2 regions of the Pseudomonas weihenstephanensis genome follow, and region 2 is predicted to be linked to the other one. Evidence: riboswitches for the same ligand, from Rfam matches in the RefSeq annotation. Region 2 holds a riboswitch; the other holds the start of a gene.
What was found. A riboswitch is a leader RNA that binds a small molecule or an ion and turns the genes downstream of it on or off. The one in region 2 is predicted to bind manganese.

Region 1: linked by a shared signal. The riboswitch ahead of mntP (manganese efflux pump MntP) and the one ahead of GYN01_RS05925 (TMEM165/GDT1 family protein) in region 2 are both predicted to bind manganese.

What each region holds. Positions count from the first base shown of each region.
Region 1 is NZ_JAAEBV010000008.1:46,129-54,467, forward strand. It holds gene GYN01_RS20475 (hypothetical protein) at 1-758, shown strand, start outside; gene GYN01_RS20480 (hypothetical protein) at 816-1,421, shown strand; gene GYN01_RS20485 (TonB-dependent siderophore receptor) at 1,538-3,694, opposite strand; gene GYN01_RS20490 (sugar transporter) at 4,057-5,253, shown strand; gene mntP (manganese efflux pump MntP) at 5,298-5,867, opposite strand; yybP-ykoY riboswitch at 5,875-6,044, opposite strand; gene GYN01_RS20500 (metallophosphoesterase) at 6,196-7,326, shown strand; gene GYN01_RS20505 (YqaA family protein) at 7,323-7,766, opposite strand; gene GYN01_RS20510 (ferredoxin reductase family protein) at 7,871-8,339, opposite strand, start outside.
Region 2 is NZ_JAAEBV010000001.1:1,304,218-1,312,556, forward strand. It holds gene GYN01_RS05905 (fatty acid--CoA ligase) at 1-1,353, opposite strand, end outside; gene GYN01_RS05910 (LysE family translocator) at 1,459-2,088, opposite strand; gene GYN01_RS05915 (2-hydroxyacid dehydrogenase) at 2,169-3,134, shown strand; gene GYN01_RS05920 (class I SAM-dependent methyltransferase) at 3,165-4,163, shown strand; yybP-ykoY riboswitch at 4,213-4,334, shown strand; gene GYN01_RS05925 (TMEM165/GDT1 family protein) at 4,425-5,009, shown strand; gene GYN01_RS05930 (M48 family metallopeptidase) at 5,144-5,965, opposite strand; gene GYN01_RS05935 (SOS response-associated peptidase) at 6,011-6,637, opposite strand; gene GYN01_RS05940 (putative signal transducing protein) at 6,685-6,945, opposite strand; gene GYN01_RS05945 (CPXCG motif-containing cysteine-rich protein) at 6,951-7,133, opposite strand; gene GYN01_RS05950 (1-acyl-sn-glycerol-3-phosphate acyltransferase) at 7,242-8,339, shown strand, end outside.

The DNA.
Region 1 (8,339 bases), on a different contig from region 2:
CAAGGCCAACACCGTTGGGCGGTGATTTTTCGATGTTGGCTTCCGCCAAATACGCTTATATGCGTGGCGATGTGATTCCTCCTGAAATGCAACGTATATCGCTGTTCTTTCAGGGGCAGGAATACTCTCCCTTGGGGGCCAGAGAGATCCACCAACTCAAAGTCCTGCCTGCCCGCCAAGAAGGCCAGCCGATGCTGCTGGCCACGACTGTTGGCGATACCGCCGTAGGCACTGTACTGATCAGGGTGCAGCACGGTGTCCCTCTGTCGCGTGTATTGAGTCGTTCTAAAAGTTTTGGGCGTCCCGATCTTGGGGTGGTGCAACCGGGACGGCCGGACGTATTGATTTTTCCTGACAATGGCCGGGCATTGTTAACCAACACGGGGCAGGTGCTTTGGTTTGATGCTAATTCGGATTGGCGATGTGATGTTGCGGGCACGCTGGTAGCTGTCTCCCCTGACAATCGCTGCGGTGCTTATATAACCCATAAGGGATTGACCACCGCCACTCAGGATGGGCGTCAAAGTTTTTTTCCGCTGACGGATGAAGACTCAGCTCGGCACCTCTGGCCCCTATCGCAAACGGCCACTGCCCAAGGTCGCAAGGCGTTTGAAGCGGGAATGCGAGACTTTGAACCGCGACGCTATGAGGAGGAATCACGTGTCATCTGGTTTGCAGAGCACCTGCGGTGGATGGGGTCATCGTGCCAGTTAGAAGGGCTTGGCAGGACGTCGGTTTTGATAAAGAAGGGATGCTGAGCCATGTTTATTTTTTCTCACTGCGCGCGAGCAGTGTTCACTGTCCTGGTGTGTCTGATGTTGGCAAGTTGTGCGTTTAACAGGGCCAACTCGGATAAAAAATTATTTTCCCGGGATGTTCCGAAAGACCAAACGGAGCTGCAACTGGATGTGCGCTTCAGTCGTTCGCCTGACTACTCACCTCCACAGGGCGATCTCGTTAAACAGTTCGCTAGCAGCAACCCGCGCCTGGAGTTCAGTTCCTTTAAAAAAAACCCGGTACTGGACCTGAGGTTTCACATGGCCTTAACGATACTGCCGGTGCCTTATTGGGTTCCGACCATGCACATCGACTGGAGCTTTACTGACGTGCGCGGCGAGAAACTCGATGACCTCAACTATCGCTTTGTGTTGCCGTCACGCAGTGGCTGGCACAGCACACACAGTTTTGCGTTGAACTACCGTACCCGCGTAGGGCATGAATCGATAACGTTGGCGTTCAGTCCCGATGTTCGTTGCGAACGGCAATTCACGGCCGTGACTCCGATCTATGGCGACACGTTGACCCTCAGTGCTCAATTTCCGCAGGGGGGCGGTTGTTTGCAAGTCTGTGATTCTGCCACCGAGAGTTCAAATACCTGTGCGTACAGACCTAAAGGAACCAATCTGTCTATCAGGCCTTAATAGGTTGAGCGCTCTATGCGCTAAAGTCCTTGTTGATTTAGCGGGACCTGCTGACCCGCGTGATAGCTGGCCAGTGTCACCCACGCGAGATTCAAAGCGCAGTGCACGCGTGAAGCTTAAAAATCGATTGAAGCACTCAACCGGGCTGTTAGCGGTGCGCCCTGGAACACGTAGTTGTCGCCCATGTAGTCGCCGACATCGCGCCAGTAACGCTTGTCGAACAGGTTGTCGACGGTCAGGCGAAACACCGTGTCGTACCCTTCGATGCGGGTGCTGTAGCGGCTACCCATGTTGAACACCGCATAACTGGCCGCCTGCACGTTGCCCTGTTGGTTGGCGTATTTTTTGCCGCTGTATTGCACGCCGCCGAGCAGCGCCAGGCCATCGACCCACGGCAGGGCGTAATCGCCATAGAGGCTGGCGCGCAGGGTCGGGACGTTGAGGGTTTGATGGCCCTCGTACTCGGGCGTGCCGCTACCCGATACCCGTGAGCGGATGGCCGCAACACTTGCAGACACCTGCAAGCGCTGAGTCACCCAGCCGTTAGCCGCCAATTCCAGGCCGGTGTTTTTCTGCTCGCCCTGCTGCACGTAGGTGAAGTGGCCAGCGCCATCGGGTTGCGAATACGAGTACGCCTGGCGCATCTGGAACAGCGTGGCGCTGAGGCTCAGGCGCTGCCAGTCGTACTTGAGCCCGGCTTCGATCTGGCGCGACACACTGGGCGCCAGGATCTCGAAGGCATTGCTGGCAAACCACGGCGCCGTGCCACCCAGCGACAAGCCTTTGCTGTAGCGGGTGTAGAGCGACAGGTTGTGCAGCGGTTTGTAGATCAGCGCTGCCTGCGGCAGGAATTCGTAGCGTTGGGTGTGGCGCGTGGTGTCACCGCTGTCGTCGAAGGTTTTTTCATCCAGGCGTACTTCACGCCCGCCCAATACGGTTTGCCATTGCTCGTTGAAGCTGATGCGATCGTTGAAGAACACCCCATATTGGCGGCTGTCGAGGCGTCGGTGGCTGTCGTTCAAGGCACCGTTGTAGCGCGGGTAGTCTGCGGGTTCGGCGTTGATATTAGCGCTGCCGATCCACTCCATGATCGAGGTGCGGTTATTCACTACGCGGCGCAAGGCGCTGCTGCCCACCGTCAATTCATGGCGCAGGCCGCCCGTATTGAAACTGCCGCTGAGGGTGGCTTGGGCCTCGTCGTTGCGCCGAGTGTCATCGGGGCTGCGGAAGTCGTAAATGTCGTAGCCGCCTTCCGGGGTGAAATAGTTGCCTTGTGAGCACGCGTCGCCTGTCGCGCATCCGCCCCAGGCAAAGGCGCTGTAGTCGTCGATCACCACTTTGCTGCGTGAGGCGCTGAGGGTGCCTTTCCAGTTGTCGCTGAAGCGGTACTCAAAGTTGCCGTTCATGTTCAGCGAGTCGATGGTGACGGGCTTTGAGCCGCTTTGATGGCCCAGCAGTTTTTTTGGCGAGGCGTCATGGGGCAGTTCAGTGCCGCCCAGCAGTTGGTAACCGGGCACTGAACGTTGTTCTTTGGTCTGGTATTCGACATCCAGTTGCAGCAGCGCATCAGGGCTGATGTTCCAATCGAAGGCCAGCGACACGAAATCGCGCTGGCCATTGGCGTGCTCAACGTAAGAGTGGATGTCTTCATGGGCCACGTTGGCGCGCAGGCCAAATTGTTGCTCACTGCCAAACCAGCCGCCGACGTCGGTGGCGATGTAACCGCTACCACGCTCGTCGGTGGACACCGTTACCGAGCGCACATCGGCTGCGCGTTTGGTCACATAGTTGACCAAACCGCCGGGTTCCGACATGCCGGTTTGCAAGCCAGAAAGGCCTTTGAGCAGTTCCACTTGCTGCTTGTTCTCAAGCCCGACGTTTTGCTCGCCAGCGATGGTGCGCCCGTTGATTTTGTAGCTGCTGGCCGCGTTCAGCGAGAAACCGCGCACGACAAAGTTCTGGTAATAACCGATGGGGGCATAGCTTTCGCCGACCGACGCGTCATTTTTTAACACGTCGCTGAGCAGGCGCGCCTGTTGGTCGTTGATCAGCGCCTCATTGAACACCGAAATCGAAGCCGGGGTGTCGAGCAACGGTGCCGCGTCAAACCCGCCGACCGATGCCGTGTCGGCCTGATAGCCCATGCTGTCCTGGCCGGTGACCGAAATGGCGGGTAACTCGGTTTCACCGGCGTGAGCCGTTTGCACGGCGCTGGTGACCAGCAGGCTGAAACTCAAGGCATTGAATGCAAGACGCGGCGAAGGCTTGACCATGAACACTCCTGAACAGCCCCGCGCCTGCTGGCCTGTGCACGCTGGCGCCGGCACGGGGAGATGTTGCCTGGCTGGTTGCCAGATCTTTGAGGCGCGCAGGGTAGCATCTCTGGGCTGCGCACTAACCTGTTTGGGGTAGTGCACGGTTGACGCGGGGCACAGGCACCCGTGCGACAAAATGTCTCGCGCGCTCAATCGATGTGCACTAACGTTTGGGGCAGATGCCTATAGAATGCCGCACTGTGTGGCTCAGGCGGCTGACCCGCTGCGCATGGCACGTGTTGTGAATGCAAAAAGCATGTGCCGGGGAGGTCGAGTCATGGGCCTGTTAGATCATCGATAGCGAGTAGTACACCCTTTAAATGAGCACTCCCAACGTTTCATCCAATGCCAATTGGCAACCGGTCATCGCGCTGGCGCTGGCCGCGTTTGTGTTCAATACCACCGAATTTGTGCCCGTGGGCCTGCTGAGTGCGATAGGTGCCAGTTTTGATATGACCACCGCCAGTGTCGGGCTGATGCTCACGATTTATGCGTGGGTCGTGTCGCTGACCTCGCTGCCGATCATGTTGCTGACGCGCAACGTGGAGCGGCGCAAGTTGCTGTTGATCCTCTTTGGCATGTTTATCGCCAGCCATGTGCTGTCCAGTGTGGCGTCCAACTTCGGCATCCTGATGCTCAGCCGAATTGGTGTCGCGTTGTCCCATGCACTGTTCTGGTCCATCACCGCGTCGTTGGCGGTGCGTCTGGCGCCAGAAGGCAAACAGGTGCAAGCACTGGGCTTATTGGCGACCGGCACCTCACTGGCAATGGTCTTGGGGATTCCGCTGGGCCGACTGCTGGGCGAGGCGATGGGCTGGCGCACCACATTTTTGGTGATTGCCGGTTTTGCCGTGGTGTTGGTGTTTTGGCTGGCGCGAACGTTGCCGCTGTTGCCGAGCCAAAACTCGGGCTCGCTCAGAAGCTTGCCGGTGCTGTTCAAGCGTCCGGCGCTGGTGGCCGTTTACGTGCTGACCGCGATGGTGGTCACCGCGCAGTTCACCGCTTACAGCTACATCGAACCGTTCATTCAGACCGTGGCGGGGATGAGTGGCAATGTGGTGACGATCATTTTGCTGCTGTTTGGCGGCGCCGGGATCATTGGTTCGCTGTTGTTCAGCGTGTTGCATCGCCATAGCCCGCAACGCTTTCTGGTGGTTGCCGTGTCAGTGCTGGCCGTGTGCCTGGCGTTGCTGTTGCCGCTCAGTGGTAAAGAGTCGTATCTGGCCACGTTAAGCCTGTTCTGGGGCATGGCTATCATGTGCTTCGGGTTGGCGTTGCAATCGCGGGTGCTGATGCTGGCACCTGATGCCACGGACGTGGCGATGGCCATGTTCTCCGGCATCTACAACATTGGTATCGGGGGCGGGGCACTGCTGGGCAGTTGGGTCGGCGCAAACGCGGGTTACGCCTACATTGGCGTAACCGGCGGCGGACTGGCGGGTGTGGCCTTGGCGATTTATTGCGTGAGCATGTACCGGATCAGCCGTTCTGCCGCACACAGCACGCCGCAAGACTGAGTGTCGAAGCCCCTGCCGCGATGGCGGCAGAGGCTTCACGTGGCTTACACCGCGCTCAAATGTTCATACAGGATGGTCGCGCCCACCAACATCAACACCACGCCGCCGATGATTTCGGCGCGCTTGCCGACCCAACTGCCCAGCGCACGGCCGAGCAAGGTGCCGATCACGACCATAGTCATGGTCGCCAGGCCGATGGCTGCCGCCGCGACCCAAATGTTCACCTCCACAAACGCCAGGCCGACGCCCACGGCGAGCGCATCGATGCTGGTGGCAATGGCTGTGAGCACCAGAACCCAGAACGAGTGCTGCGCGGGCTTTTCTTCGCTTTGTTGGTCGTCGGGTTTAACCCCGTTGTACATCATGTACAGCCCCAACCCCAGCAGCAGGGTGAAGGCGATCCAGTGATCCCATTGGGTGACATAACTGCTGGCGGCCTGGCCGATGGCCCAGCCAATCACGGGGGTGATGGCTTCGATCACACCAAAAATCAATCCGGTGCGCAGGGCTTGGCTGAAACGCGGTTTATGCAGGCTGGAACCTTTGCCAATGGCCGCAGCAAAAGCGTCCGTCGACATGGCAAAGGCGAGAAAAATCAAGGCAATTGGGTTCACGGCTATGGTCCAGTCGGGCGCAAGACAACGACATGACACTGCGCGCCCGACTTCAGCACAGGTATGACGTTGGTCTCGCAAATCCTGACGGATGCCCTGGCCACGGCTGGTTGCCGAGAATGTTGACCAGAGCGCCGCCACGTAAATGGCGACCTGCTACTCCCCAAAGAGGCGCGTAGCATAACAGCCAGGTGTGAAAATTGTGTGAAGCCTGCCCCTCAGCCAATGCCTGCGCGGTATTCACAATGAGACGGGCGAACGGTTGCAATGACATCACCGGCTTGTCACTCTCTGCGCCGTACACCTCAGGTCTGGACAGGAAATAAGCATGTTTCATGTGGTTACTGCATTCATCGCGCTGTATGTAATGGTGCGCTTCATCTGGCCATTGCGTGTCAGCCTGCCCTGCAAGTGGGTGCTCAGCGCGTTGCTGTTGCTGGTGGCCGAGCATCACCTGATCACCCGCAATGTGTTTGGCAGCATGGCGTCGCCCGAACTACCCGGTGAGGTGTTGATTGCGCTGGGCTGGGCGTTTGGCAGTCTGATCGTGCTGGCACTGCTGCTGTTAGTGCGCGATGTGATCGGCTTGCTGACGTATTTTGTCTCACCTCAAAACGGTCGTGAACTGCTGCGCAATCGGCGCCTGAATGCCGCTCTGGGCATCATCAGCGTCGGCTTGTCGTTATTGGGCGTGTGGCAAGCGATACGCGTGCCGGATGTAAAAAACATTGAAGTCACGGTGCCGCATTTGCCGCCGCAAATGGACGGCTTGCGGCTGGTGCAACTGACCGACCTGCACGCCAGCCGACTGCTGCAAGCGCCGTGGATGCAGGCGGTGGTCGAAAAAACCAATGCCCTGCAACCGGATCTGATTGTGATCACCGGCGACCTGGTGGACGGTACCCCGCAAGCCCGTGCAGCCGATGTGCAACCCTTGCAGCAGCTCAGCGCCCGGTATGGCGTGTTTGCCATCCCCGGTAACCACGAATACTACGTTGACTACGTACACTGGTTGCCCGCGTTCGAACAGTTGGGCCTGCACATGTTGCTCAATGACCACGTGCTGGTGACCCATAACGGTCGGCAATTGGTACTGGCGGGTATCACCGACAAAGCGGCGGCGACCACGAGGTTACCGTTGCCGGACGTAGCCGCAGCCCTGCGCGATGCTCCGCAGGATGCCCCGGTCATCCTGCTCAGTCACCGCCCCATTGGCGCCCTGGCCAATGCCAGGCAAGGCGTCGGTCTGCAACTGTCGGGGCACACCCACGGCGGCCAAATCCTGGGGCCGCATCTATTGGCGCAATGGGCCAATCAGGGGTTTGTCTCGGGACTTTACGATGTGCAAGGCATGCAGCTTTACGTGAGCAACGGCACCGGGTTGTGGAACGGCTTTCCGATTCGGCTGGGTCGTGCGGCAGAAATCACTCACATCACCCTGCGCGCGCCAGCGCCCTAAGCGTTAATCCAGCCCAGCGTAAGGGCGGTTAACACTGCATACCGAGCCGCTTTGGCCAGCGTCACAATCAGCAAAAACCGCCAAAGCGGCTCGCGCATCACCCCGGCGATCAGGGTCAGAGGATCGCCAATGATCGGCACCCAACTGAGCAGCAACGACCAGCGGCCATAGCGCAGATAAAACTGCTGCGCTTTTTCAAGCTTTGTTTGGCTCACGGGAAACCAGCGCTTGTGACGAAAGCGCTCGACCGAGCGCCCCAGTAGCCAGTTGAACACCGACCCCAGCACATTGCCGAGTGTGGCGACGATCAACAGCACCACCACGCTGTAGTGGGCCGACACCAGCATGCCCACCAGCACCGCTTCGGACTGCATCGGCAACAGGGACGCCGCGCCAAATGCGGCGAGGAACAGCCCGATGTAACTGGTGAACTCGAACACTCAAAATCGCTCTGGCAGCTATGCAGCGCAGCCTTTTAGCATCAAATGGCATCTGCTGCCCATAAAAAAGGCGCTGCCTGAGCAGCGCCTGTACACCTTTACCCTCAGCGAAACTCAAACAACTCCACATGCAGATTCTTCTCGGGCACGCCGCACTCGCGCATCAGTTCGCGAACCCGCAGCAACAAGCCTTTTGGACCGCAGAAGCTGACATGCACCGTTGCCGGTGAAGTGTGGTTAAGGGCCTGGCGCAGGTGCGCGGCCAGTTGCTCGGTGCCCCCGCTATTGGCCACGAATGCCACGCCTCGTTGTTCGGCCACCTGTTGCAGTTGTTCGGCAGGCGGGAAGGCGCGGGCAGGGTTGAAGCAATAGATCAGGGTGGCGGCGTCGAAACGCTCGCCGTGCGGGTCTTGCAACCAGGCGATAAAGGGCGAGATGCCGACGCCTGCGCCAATCCAGATTTCCTTTGCCGCTTTGGCCGGGCGTTTGAAGCGCCCGTAAGGCGCGTAGAGGTCGGCAATCATGCCGATTTTGACCTGCTCGCGTAAGGCTTGGGTGTAGTCCCCCAAGGCC
Region 2 (8,339 bases):
CCATTCGCCGCCGCTTTTTATGACGTCTTTGATCCGGTCACGGATGTCGATTTCGCCCCGACTGTCGAGGGTCGCCACGTCGCCGGTGTGCAGCCAGCCTTGCGCCCACAATTGCGCGCCTTTCTCGGGTTCATGCAAATAGCTGCCGGTTAACCAGGGTGCGCGCAGCACCAATTCACCTTGAGTTTCGCCATCGTGCGGGAGAAACCGCCCCTGCTCATCAACGATGCCCACTTGCACCAATGGCCCGGGCACCCCGGCACGTATTCGGTGGCTAATGCGCTCTTCGGTTGAACCGGCCCAAGCCGCGTCGTCCAGGTGCGCGCAAGACACCAGCGGCCCGGATTCGGACATGCCATAAGCCCCGGTCAACTCGATGCCGCGAGCCTTGGCCGCGCGGTACAGGGTGCGACTCAAAGCACTGCCGCCGACAATAATTTTCCACCCCTTGAAGTCGGTGCCCTGCGCGCCTTGGGCGTTAAGCAACATTTGCAAAATGGTGGGCACGCAATGAGAAAACGTCACCTGCTCGCGACGCCACAATGCAAGCAACTGTTCAGGTTCGTAACGCCCCGGATACACCTGTTTAAGCCCCAACATTGTCGCCAGATACGGCATGCCCCACGCATGCACATGGAACATCGGGGTGATCGGCATGTACACATCGCTGCTACCCAACAGACGCTCAGCAGGCACGCTGCCCAGGATCGTCGAAACACCCAGGGTGTGCAGCACTAACTGGCGATGAGTGAAATACACCCCCTTGGGATTGCCAGTCGTGCCGGTGGTGTAAAAGGTCGTGGCTACCGAGTTCTCGTCGAAGTCTTCGAAGGCATAGTCAGGGCTGGCCGCTGCCAACAGTTGCTCGTATTCGCCAACGCAATCAGGCAACTGAGCCACCATCTGCGGGGTGTCGGTCAACAGCAGGGTTTTCTCGACGGTCAATAATTGCGGGGCGATGGACTGATACAGCGCGACGAAATCACTGTTGACCAGCACAAAGCGGTCTTGCGCGTGGTTCATCGTGTAGAGGATTTGTTCGGGCGATAAACGTACGTTAATGGTGTGGACCACCGCGCCAAGCATCGGGATAGCAAACATGCACTCAAGGTAGCGATGGCTGTCCCAATCCATGACCGCCACCGTGTCGCCCGCCTTGACCCCGGCGCGGGTCAGTACATTGGCCAACCGGGCAATGCGTTCGTTGAGCGTGCCGTAGGAGTAACGGCGCTGGTCGCGATAAACGATTTCACGCGAGGCTTCGTAGCGGCGCCCCGACCACAACAATTGCTTGATCAGTAGAGGAGCTGCATACGCCGCTGGCGTAGGCGCAATAACGCGAGTCTGCAACATGAATGCCCCCCAATGAGTGAACGATCAACGTCGTCTTGGGGATAACTCTAGTCGCTCGCGAAAAAAACCCAATCATTCACAACCGTGATTGGGTTTCAAAACACGTCAGTTCATTTCGGTAAAGGCCAGTTTCACGCCCAGCGCGACCAGCACTGCGCCCATGGTGCGGTCAAACCAATGCCCCATACGTGCAAAACCGGTGCGCACGCGCTGATGGCTAAACAGCATTGCCACCATGCAAAACCACAGCCCTGTGGCAACTGCCAGATACACGCCGTACCCCGCCTGAATCGACAACGGCGTGTGCGGGTTGATGACCACGGTGAACAACGACAGGAAGAACAATGTGGCCTTGGGGTTCAAACCATTGGTCACAAAGCCCGAGGTAAAGGCGCCGCGTGCGGTGCGCTCACCCACCGGCAGGGCCGTGGCCAGCGCCGCCGGGTCGGCCGGTTTGGCCCGCAGTGCCTTGATACCGATGTACAGCAGGTAAGCGGCTGCCAGCCATTTCAAGGCGTTAAACAACACAATCGACTGCGACACAATGATGCCGATACCCAGCAGCGAGTACCCCACATGGACAAAAATCGCCGTGCCCACTCCGAACGCCGTAAACATGCCCGCGCGACGACCGTGGGTCACACTTTCACGCACGACTACGGCAAAATCCGGCCCTGGGCTGGCCACCGCCAACAGGTGAATCAGGGCGACGGTCAAGAATTCTGTCCAATACATGCACGGCTCCATTACAAATTGTTTCTTCTGATAGTCTCGCCACATTACGCCTTCATTTCACAGTACAAAAGGTACAGTTGATGACGAACACTCACCGCGCCGTATTCCTCGATCACCCCTCACTGGACCTGGGTGATCTTGACCTCAGCCCCCTGCGCCAGTGTTTCAATACGTTGCAGTTGTACACCGATACGACGCCAGCCAACGTGGTCGAACGCTTGCAAGGTGCCAGCGTCGTCATCAGCAATAAAATCCTGCTGAACGCCGACACCCTCGCCCAGTGTCCGGACCTGAAGCTGATTTTGGTCGCCGCCACGGGCACCAACAACGTAGACCTTGAGGCGGCCCGGGCGCACGGCATGGTTGTCGCCAACTGCCAGGGTTACGGCACGCCCTCTGTGGCACAGCACACCTTGATGTTGCTGCTGGCACTGGCCACGCGCGTCATCGACTACCAAAAAGCCGTGTCCGCAGGTGAGTGGCAAACCGCCAAACAATTCTGCCTGCTGGACTTCCCGATTGTTGAACTAGAAGGTAAAACCCTCGGCCTGTTCGGTCATGGGGAGCTGGGCAGCGCCGTGGCAAAACTGGCCGAAGCCTTTGGCATGCGGGTTTTGCTCGGGCAGATCCCGGGCCGCCCTGCTCGCCCCGATCGTCTGGCGCTGAACGAATTGCTGCCTCAGGTCGATGCCGTGACCTTTCACTGCCCGCTCAATGAGCACACGCGTCACTTTATCGGCGCCCCGCAGTTGGCATTGCTCAAGCCCGGCGCCTTCGTCATCAACACGGCGCGCGGCGGCATGATCGACGAACAGGCCCTGGCCGATGCCTTGCGCAGTGGCCATTTAGGCGGCGCTGCCACCGACGTGTTGAGTGTTGAACCACCACGCGACGGCAACCCGTTGCTGGCGGCTGACATCCCGCGCCTGATCATTACTCCGCACAGCGCCTGGGGCAGCCGCGAAGCCCGACAGCGAATCGTGGGGCAATTAAGCGAAAACGCCCAAGCGTTCTTCAACGGTACAGCGCTGCGGGTCGTCAGTTGATAAACTGCGCCCCTTTTTGAGGAGCAGATTATGGATCCGCGCAGTGAAGTACTGCTTCGCCAGCCCGAATACTTTCAAGGTGAGGTGCTGTTAGTCGGCCTGCCGCCGGACGATTTGCTGGGCCAGCTGCCCAATGCTCACGGTTGGTGCTGGCACGCAGGCGATCAAACCGCACTGGACGCCCGCTTTGCCGGGCGCGTGCACTTCGGGGTTGAATTAGCCGAGCGCTCATTTGACACCGCCGTGGTGTTTTTGCCCAAGTCCAAAGAACTGAGCGACTACGTCCTTAACGCCGTGGCCGCCCGTTTGCCCAATGCCGATGTGTTTTTGGTGGGTGAAAAGAAAGGGGGCATTGAAGGCGCCTCCAAACAGCTGGCAGCGTTCGGCAAGCCGCGCAAACTCGACAGCGCACGGCATTGCCAACTGTGGCAAGTCACCGTGGACACCGCACCCGCCGCTCCTGTACTGGCCCAACTGGCGCAACATTACGAGCTGCCGCTGGCCGAAGGTCCGCTCAACGTCGTCAGCTTGCCGGGCGTGTTCAGCCACGGCCGTCTGGACCGTGGCAGTGCTTTGCTGCTCGAAAACCTCGACAAACTGCCCAGCGGCCATGTGCTGGACTTCGGCTGCGGCGCGGGTGTGCTAGGCGCCGCCGTCAAACGTCGCTATCCGCACAACACTGTCACGCTGCTCGACGTGGATGCATTCGCCACCGCCAGCAGCCGTTTGACATTGGCCGCCAATGGCCTGGAAGCCGAAGTGATTACCGGCGACGGTATCGATGCGGCGCCGATGGGTTTGAACTCAATTTTGAGCAACCCACCGTTCCATGTCGGCGTCCACACGGACTACCACGCCACCGAAAACTTGCTGAAAAAAGCGGTCAAACATCTGAAATCAGGTGGCGAACTTCGGATTGTTGCCAACAGCTTCCTGCGCTACCAGCCCCTGATCGAAGAGCATTTTGGCGCCTGCGCGGTCAAGGCCCAAGGCCAGGGATTTCGGATTTACAGCGCAAAGCGTCGATAAGACGATTTGAAAAACAAGGCTTGCCGGATCGGATTTGCATAGGCAGAATCCGCTCCGTCCTAGGGGAGTAGTCTCCTCTGAGCTTCACGCTCATCCGGCATACGTCAACATACTTGGTCAACAGACCATGGCGTATGCGACCCAGGTGTCCGCACAGACGGACCGGGGTTTGACAAGACCTATGACACGAACACCTTACCCGGGGCGGGAAGGCTGTACGTGTCATAGCCGTGTCGACCCGCCCCTGGAAACCACCTGATGATGCTCGACTCCTTACTTGTTCCAACTGCAATCGTTGCCTTGGCCGAAATCGGCGACAAGACGCAACTGCTCGCACTCATTCTCGCTGCGCGCTTTCGCAAGCCCTGGCCCATTATTGCTGGCATCGTGGTCGCGACCCTGGCCAACCATGCGGCGGCGGGTGCTGTTGGCGCCTGGTTCAGCACCTTCTTCAGCGATGCAATGCTGCACTGGATTCTTGCGGCGAGCTTTACCGCCACCGCCTTGTGGACGTTGGTGCCGGACAAGATGGACGACGACGAAGCCAGTACTGCACGCAAGTACGGCCCTTTCGTGACCACCCTGATCACTTTCTTCATTGCTGAAATCGGCGACAAAACCCAAGTGGCAACCGTCATGCTTGCGGCGCAGTACCCCGATTTGTGGCTGGTGATTATCGGCACCACGCTGGGCATGCTGATTGCCAACGTGCCAGTGGTATTGGCGGGTAATTTTGCGGCCGACAAACTGCCGCTGACCCTGATCCGTCGCCTGGCGGCGGGTGCGTTTGTCGTCTTGGCTGCCGTGGCGGTGTACAAGGCCATGGTGATCAGTGGCTGGGTTTAAGCGCCCGACGTGAAATCAGCCCTCACCCTACCCCTCTCCCAAAAGGAGAGGGGACTGATTGGGGGTGTTTCAAATCTTCAGCGGGCGACAAACGTTGCGTAATCCACAGTTTCAAACACCCCTCACCCCAGCCGTTACTGGGTTTTCGGCGCCTGTTGATAAAGCGGCATCACCTTGGGAATCGCCGCTTCCAATGCTGCAATCCGGCTGCTGGACGCCGGGTGAGTGCTCATGAATTCAGGGGGCGCGTTCTGCGACTCCTGCGCCATTTTCTGCCACAAGGTGATCGCAGCGTTCGGGTTGTAGCCCGCACGAGCCGCCAACTCAAGACCGATCAGATCCGCCTCGTTTTCGTTGCTGCGGCTGTTAGGCAAGGTCAGGCTGTAATTCACCACGGTATCGGCTAATTGCATGCTGTCTTGCCCCAAGCCCAACAACGCGCCCGCCCCCTGCTTGGCGATTTCAATACCATAGGCTTTGGACATGGACTCGCGACCGTGTTCGCGCAAGGCGTGAGCAATCTCATGACCCATGATCGCGGCGATTTCATCGTCGCTCAGCTTGAGCTGATCAATGATCCCGCTATAAAAGATGATTTTGCCGCCAGGGCCGCAGTTGGCGTTGAGTTCATCACTCTTGATCAGGTTGACCTCCCAATCCCATTGCGCAGCATCCGGGCGAAACGCCGGTGCCTGGGCAATCAGTCGGTTAGCGATGGCTTGCAAGCGTTTAGCGTTGGCGCCGGTTTTGTCCAATGCGCCTTTGGTGTTCGCCTCGCTGACCGTTTGCTGGTACGACTGCGCGTACATCTGATCGACCTGCTGGCTGGAGAGCATGCTGAACATGTATTGCTTGCGCTCAACCCCGACCGCACCCGCCTTGGTCGTATTGACCGCCTGACACCCGCCGAGCAACAGCCCTGCGCCGATCACGCACACTACCGCTAACTTACCCATCACGACTCTCCATAAAGATGGCGCGTATCGTAGCAGACACACCCGTCAACCCGGCGTCAGACATTCCGGTGCATTGAGCTTGGGATCATTGACCAGGTTGGCCAACGGCCGCTCACGCAGCGCCGATTGCGGGCTGGCCAGCAGGGCTTGCAACACATGCAGCGGGGTTTCGGGGTCCAGCCACGCACGCTGGCCGTCTTCGTCCAGAATCAACGGCCGCCGCTGACTGGCGGCCGCCTGAGTGATGACCGCGGTGCTCAACCACTCGTGACCTTCCACCGGATAGGCTTCCCAAATCGCCGCAAAAAACAGCGATGCACCTTCACCCGGTGTCAGCCAATACGGACGCTTACGCGTGGTACCGCGCCACTCATAAAAGCCGTTGGCCGGCAGCAGACAGCGACGCTGACGAAAGGCATCGCGAAACATGGGTTGTTCGACCAGGGTCTCCGCGCGCGCATGCGCAGGCGTGCGGGACAGGTCGGTCAGCCAGGCCGGGGTCAGGCCCCAACGCGCGCGGGCCAACGTGCGCTGATCCGGCTGCACCCCCGCCCGCAGGATCAATACCGAGTCATTGGGCGAAATATTCCACTGCGCTTGCTGATCCGTCGGAAAACCGGGCAAAGCTGCAAATGCAGGATTCCAACGAAACAGAGCAAAACGTCCACACATGGGCCAGCACAACTCTTCTATATAGATAGCGGTGAAAAAGCGGTCTTTTAACAGACCAGCACATCCGGAAAACTCTCGGGTTCGTCGTCCGCTACGGGTGAGGCCGCATTGTACGCATCGATCAGCTCGCGCGCGTAAAGCGCTTGATCGTCGGCCACCGCCAAGCCCAGCAGCCCCAACGCCGGCAACTCGCCCATCCCGCCCACCAGATCACTTCCCTGAATGCTGGCAGACACGCCTTCACTGGCGAGCATGCCCGACAACAGCTCGGCTTCCATCAAGCTTTGCGGCTCATAAATGCGCTGCATGGCCGTTACTCGTTCTCAGTGCGCACATCGAGCATCCACTCACCATCGTGAATCTGAAGCGTGAAGAGGATTGGCCGACAACACACAGGGCAGTCTTCAAAGTAGGTTTGATCACCACCGGACAGATCAAGCACCGCTTCTACCGGCTCACCGCAATAAGGGCAGTTGTAGTGTTCGGTTTCAAGCATCGCGGTCTCCAAAGTAACTTGTGCGTATAATCGCCGGTCTATTTGCAGGGCTATTATTTTTGGCCTGCCTTGTTTACTTACCTTAGCCGTTTCCAACAAGAGAGCATGATGGGCCAATTCGATACCATCCGACCTTACGACGACGCCGAAGTCCCAGCAGTGCTGGCCCGGCTGCTCAGCGACAAGGCGTTTCTAGATATCCTTACCCACTTTCGCTTCCCGCGTCTGGCTGGCGCTTTCGGCTGGCTGTTAAAACCTCTTATAGCGCATCGACTGCAAAAAGAGTTCGCAAGGATTAACTCTGTCGCCTCGTTACAAGACAAGGTCGCGGTCTACGTCGATCGCACGATTGAACACGCAACCGACGGTGTGACCTATAGCGGCGTTGAAAACTTGAAGTCGGGCACCGCCTATCTGTTTTTGGCCAACCACCGCGACATCGTGATGGACCCGGCATTCGTCAACTACGCGGTGTACCACGCGGGCCTGCCGACGCCGCGCATCGCCATCGGCGATAACTTGCTGCAAAAACCCTTTGTCAGCGACCTGATGCGCCTGAACAAGAGCTTCATCGTGCACCGCTCGATCACCGGTCGCCGCGAAAAACTCGCGGCTTACCAATTGCTGTCGGCGTACATCAACCATTCGATCCGCAACGATGGTGTGTCCATCTGGATTGCTCAAGCCGAAGGCCGTGCAAAGGACGGTGACGACCGCACAGACTCGGCAATCCTCAAGATGTTTCACATGAGCCGTAAAAGCGAACCCTTCGGCGAGGTCATTCAATCACTGAACATGACCCCGGTGTCGATTAGCTATGAATACGACCCGTGTGATCAGGCCAAAGCGCGTGAACTGTACATCCGCGCCACAACCGGCACGTACAGCAAGGCACCGGGCGAAGACGACACTAGCATCGCCAACGGCATCACCGGCTACAAAGGCCGGGTACACATAAACTTCGCAGCGCCGATCACTGATGTTTTCGAAGACAGCAAACTGCTGGCCGCCGAAATGGATTGTCAGATCCTGACGGGATACCGACTGTTCCCGGCGCATTACCTGGCCTACGCGCAATGGGCTGAGGCTGACCCGCAATTGCAGGTGCCTGTGGCGAGCGACGTGTTCCCCGCCGATGAGTTGGCCAAGGCCCAACAGGAATGGCAACGCCGCCTGGACGCCTGCCCCGTAGAACACCGCCCATAC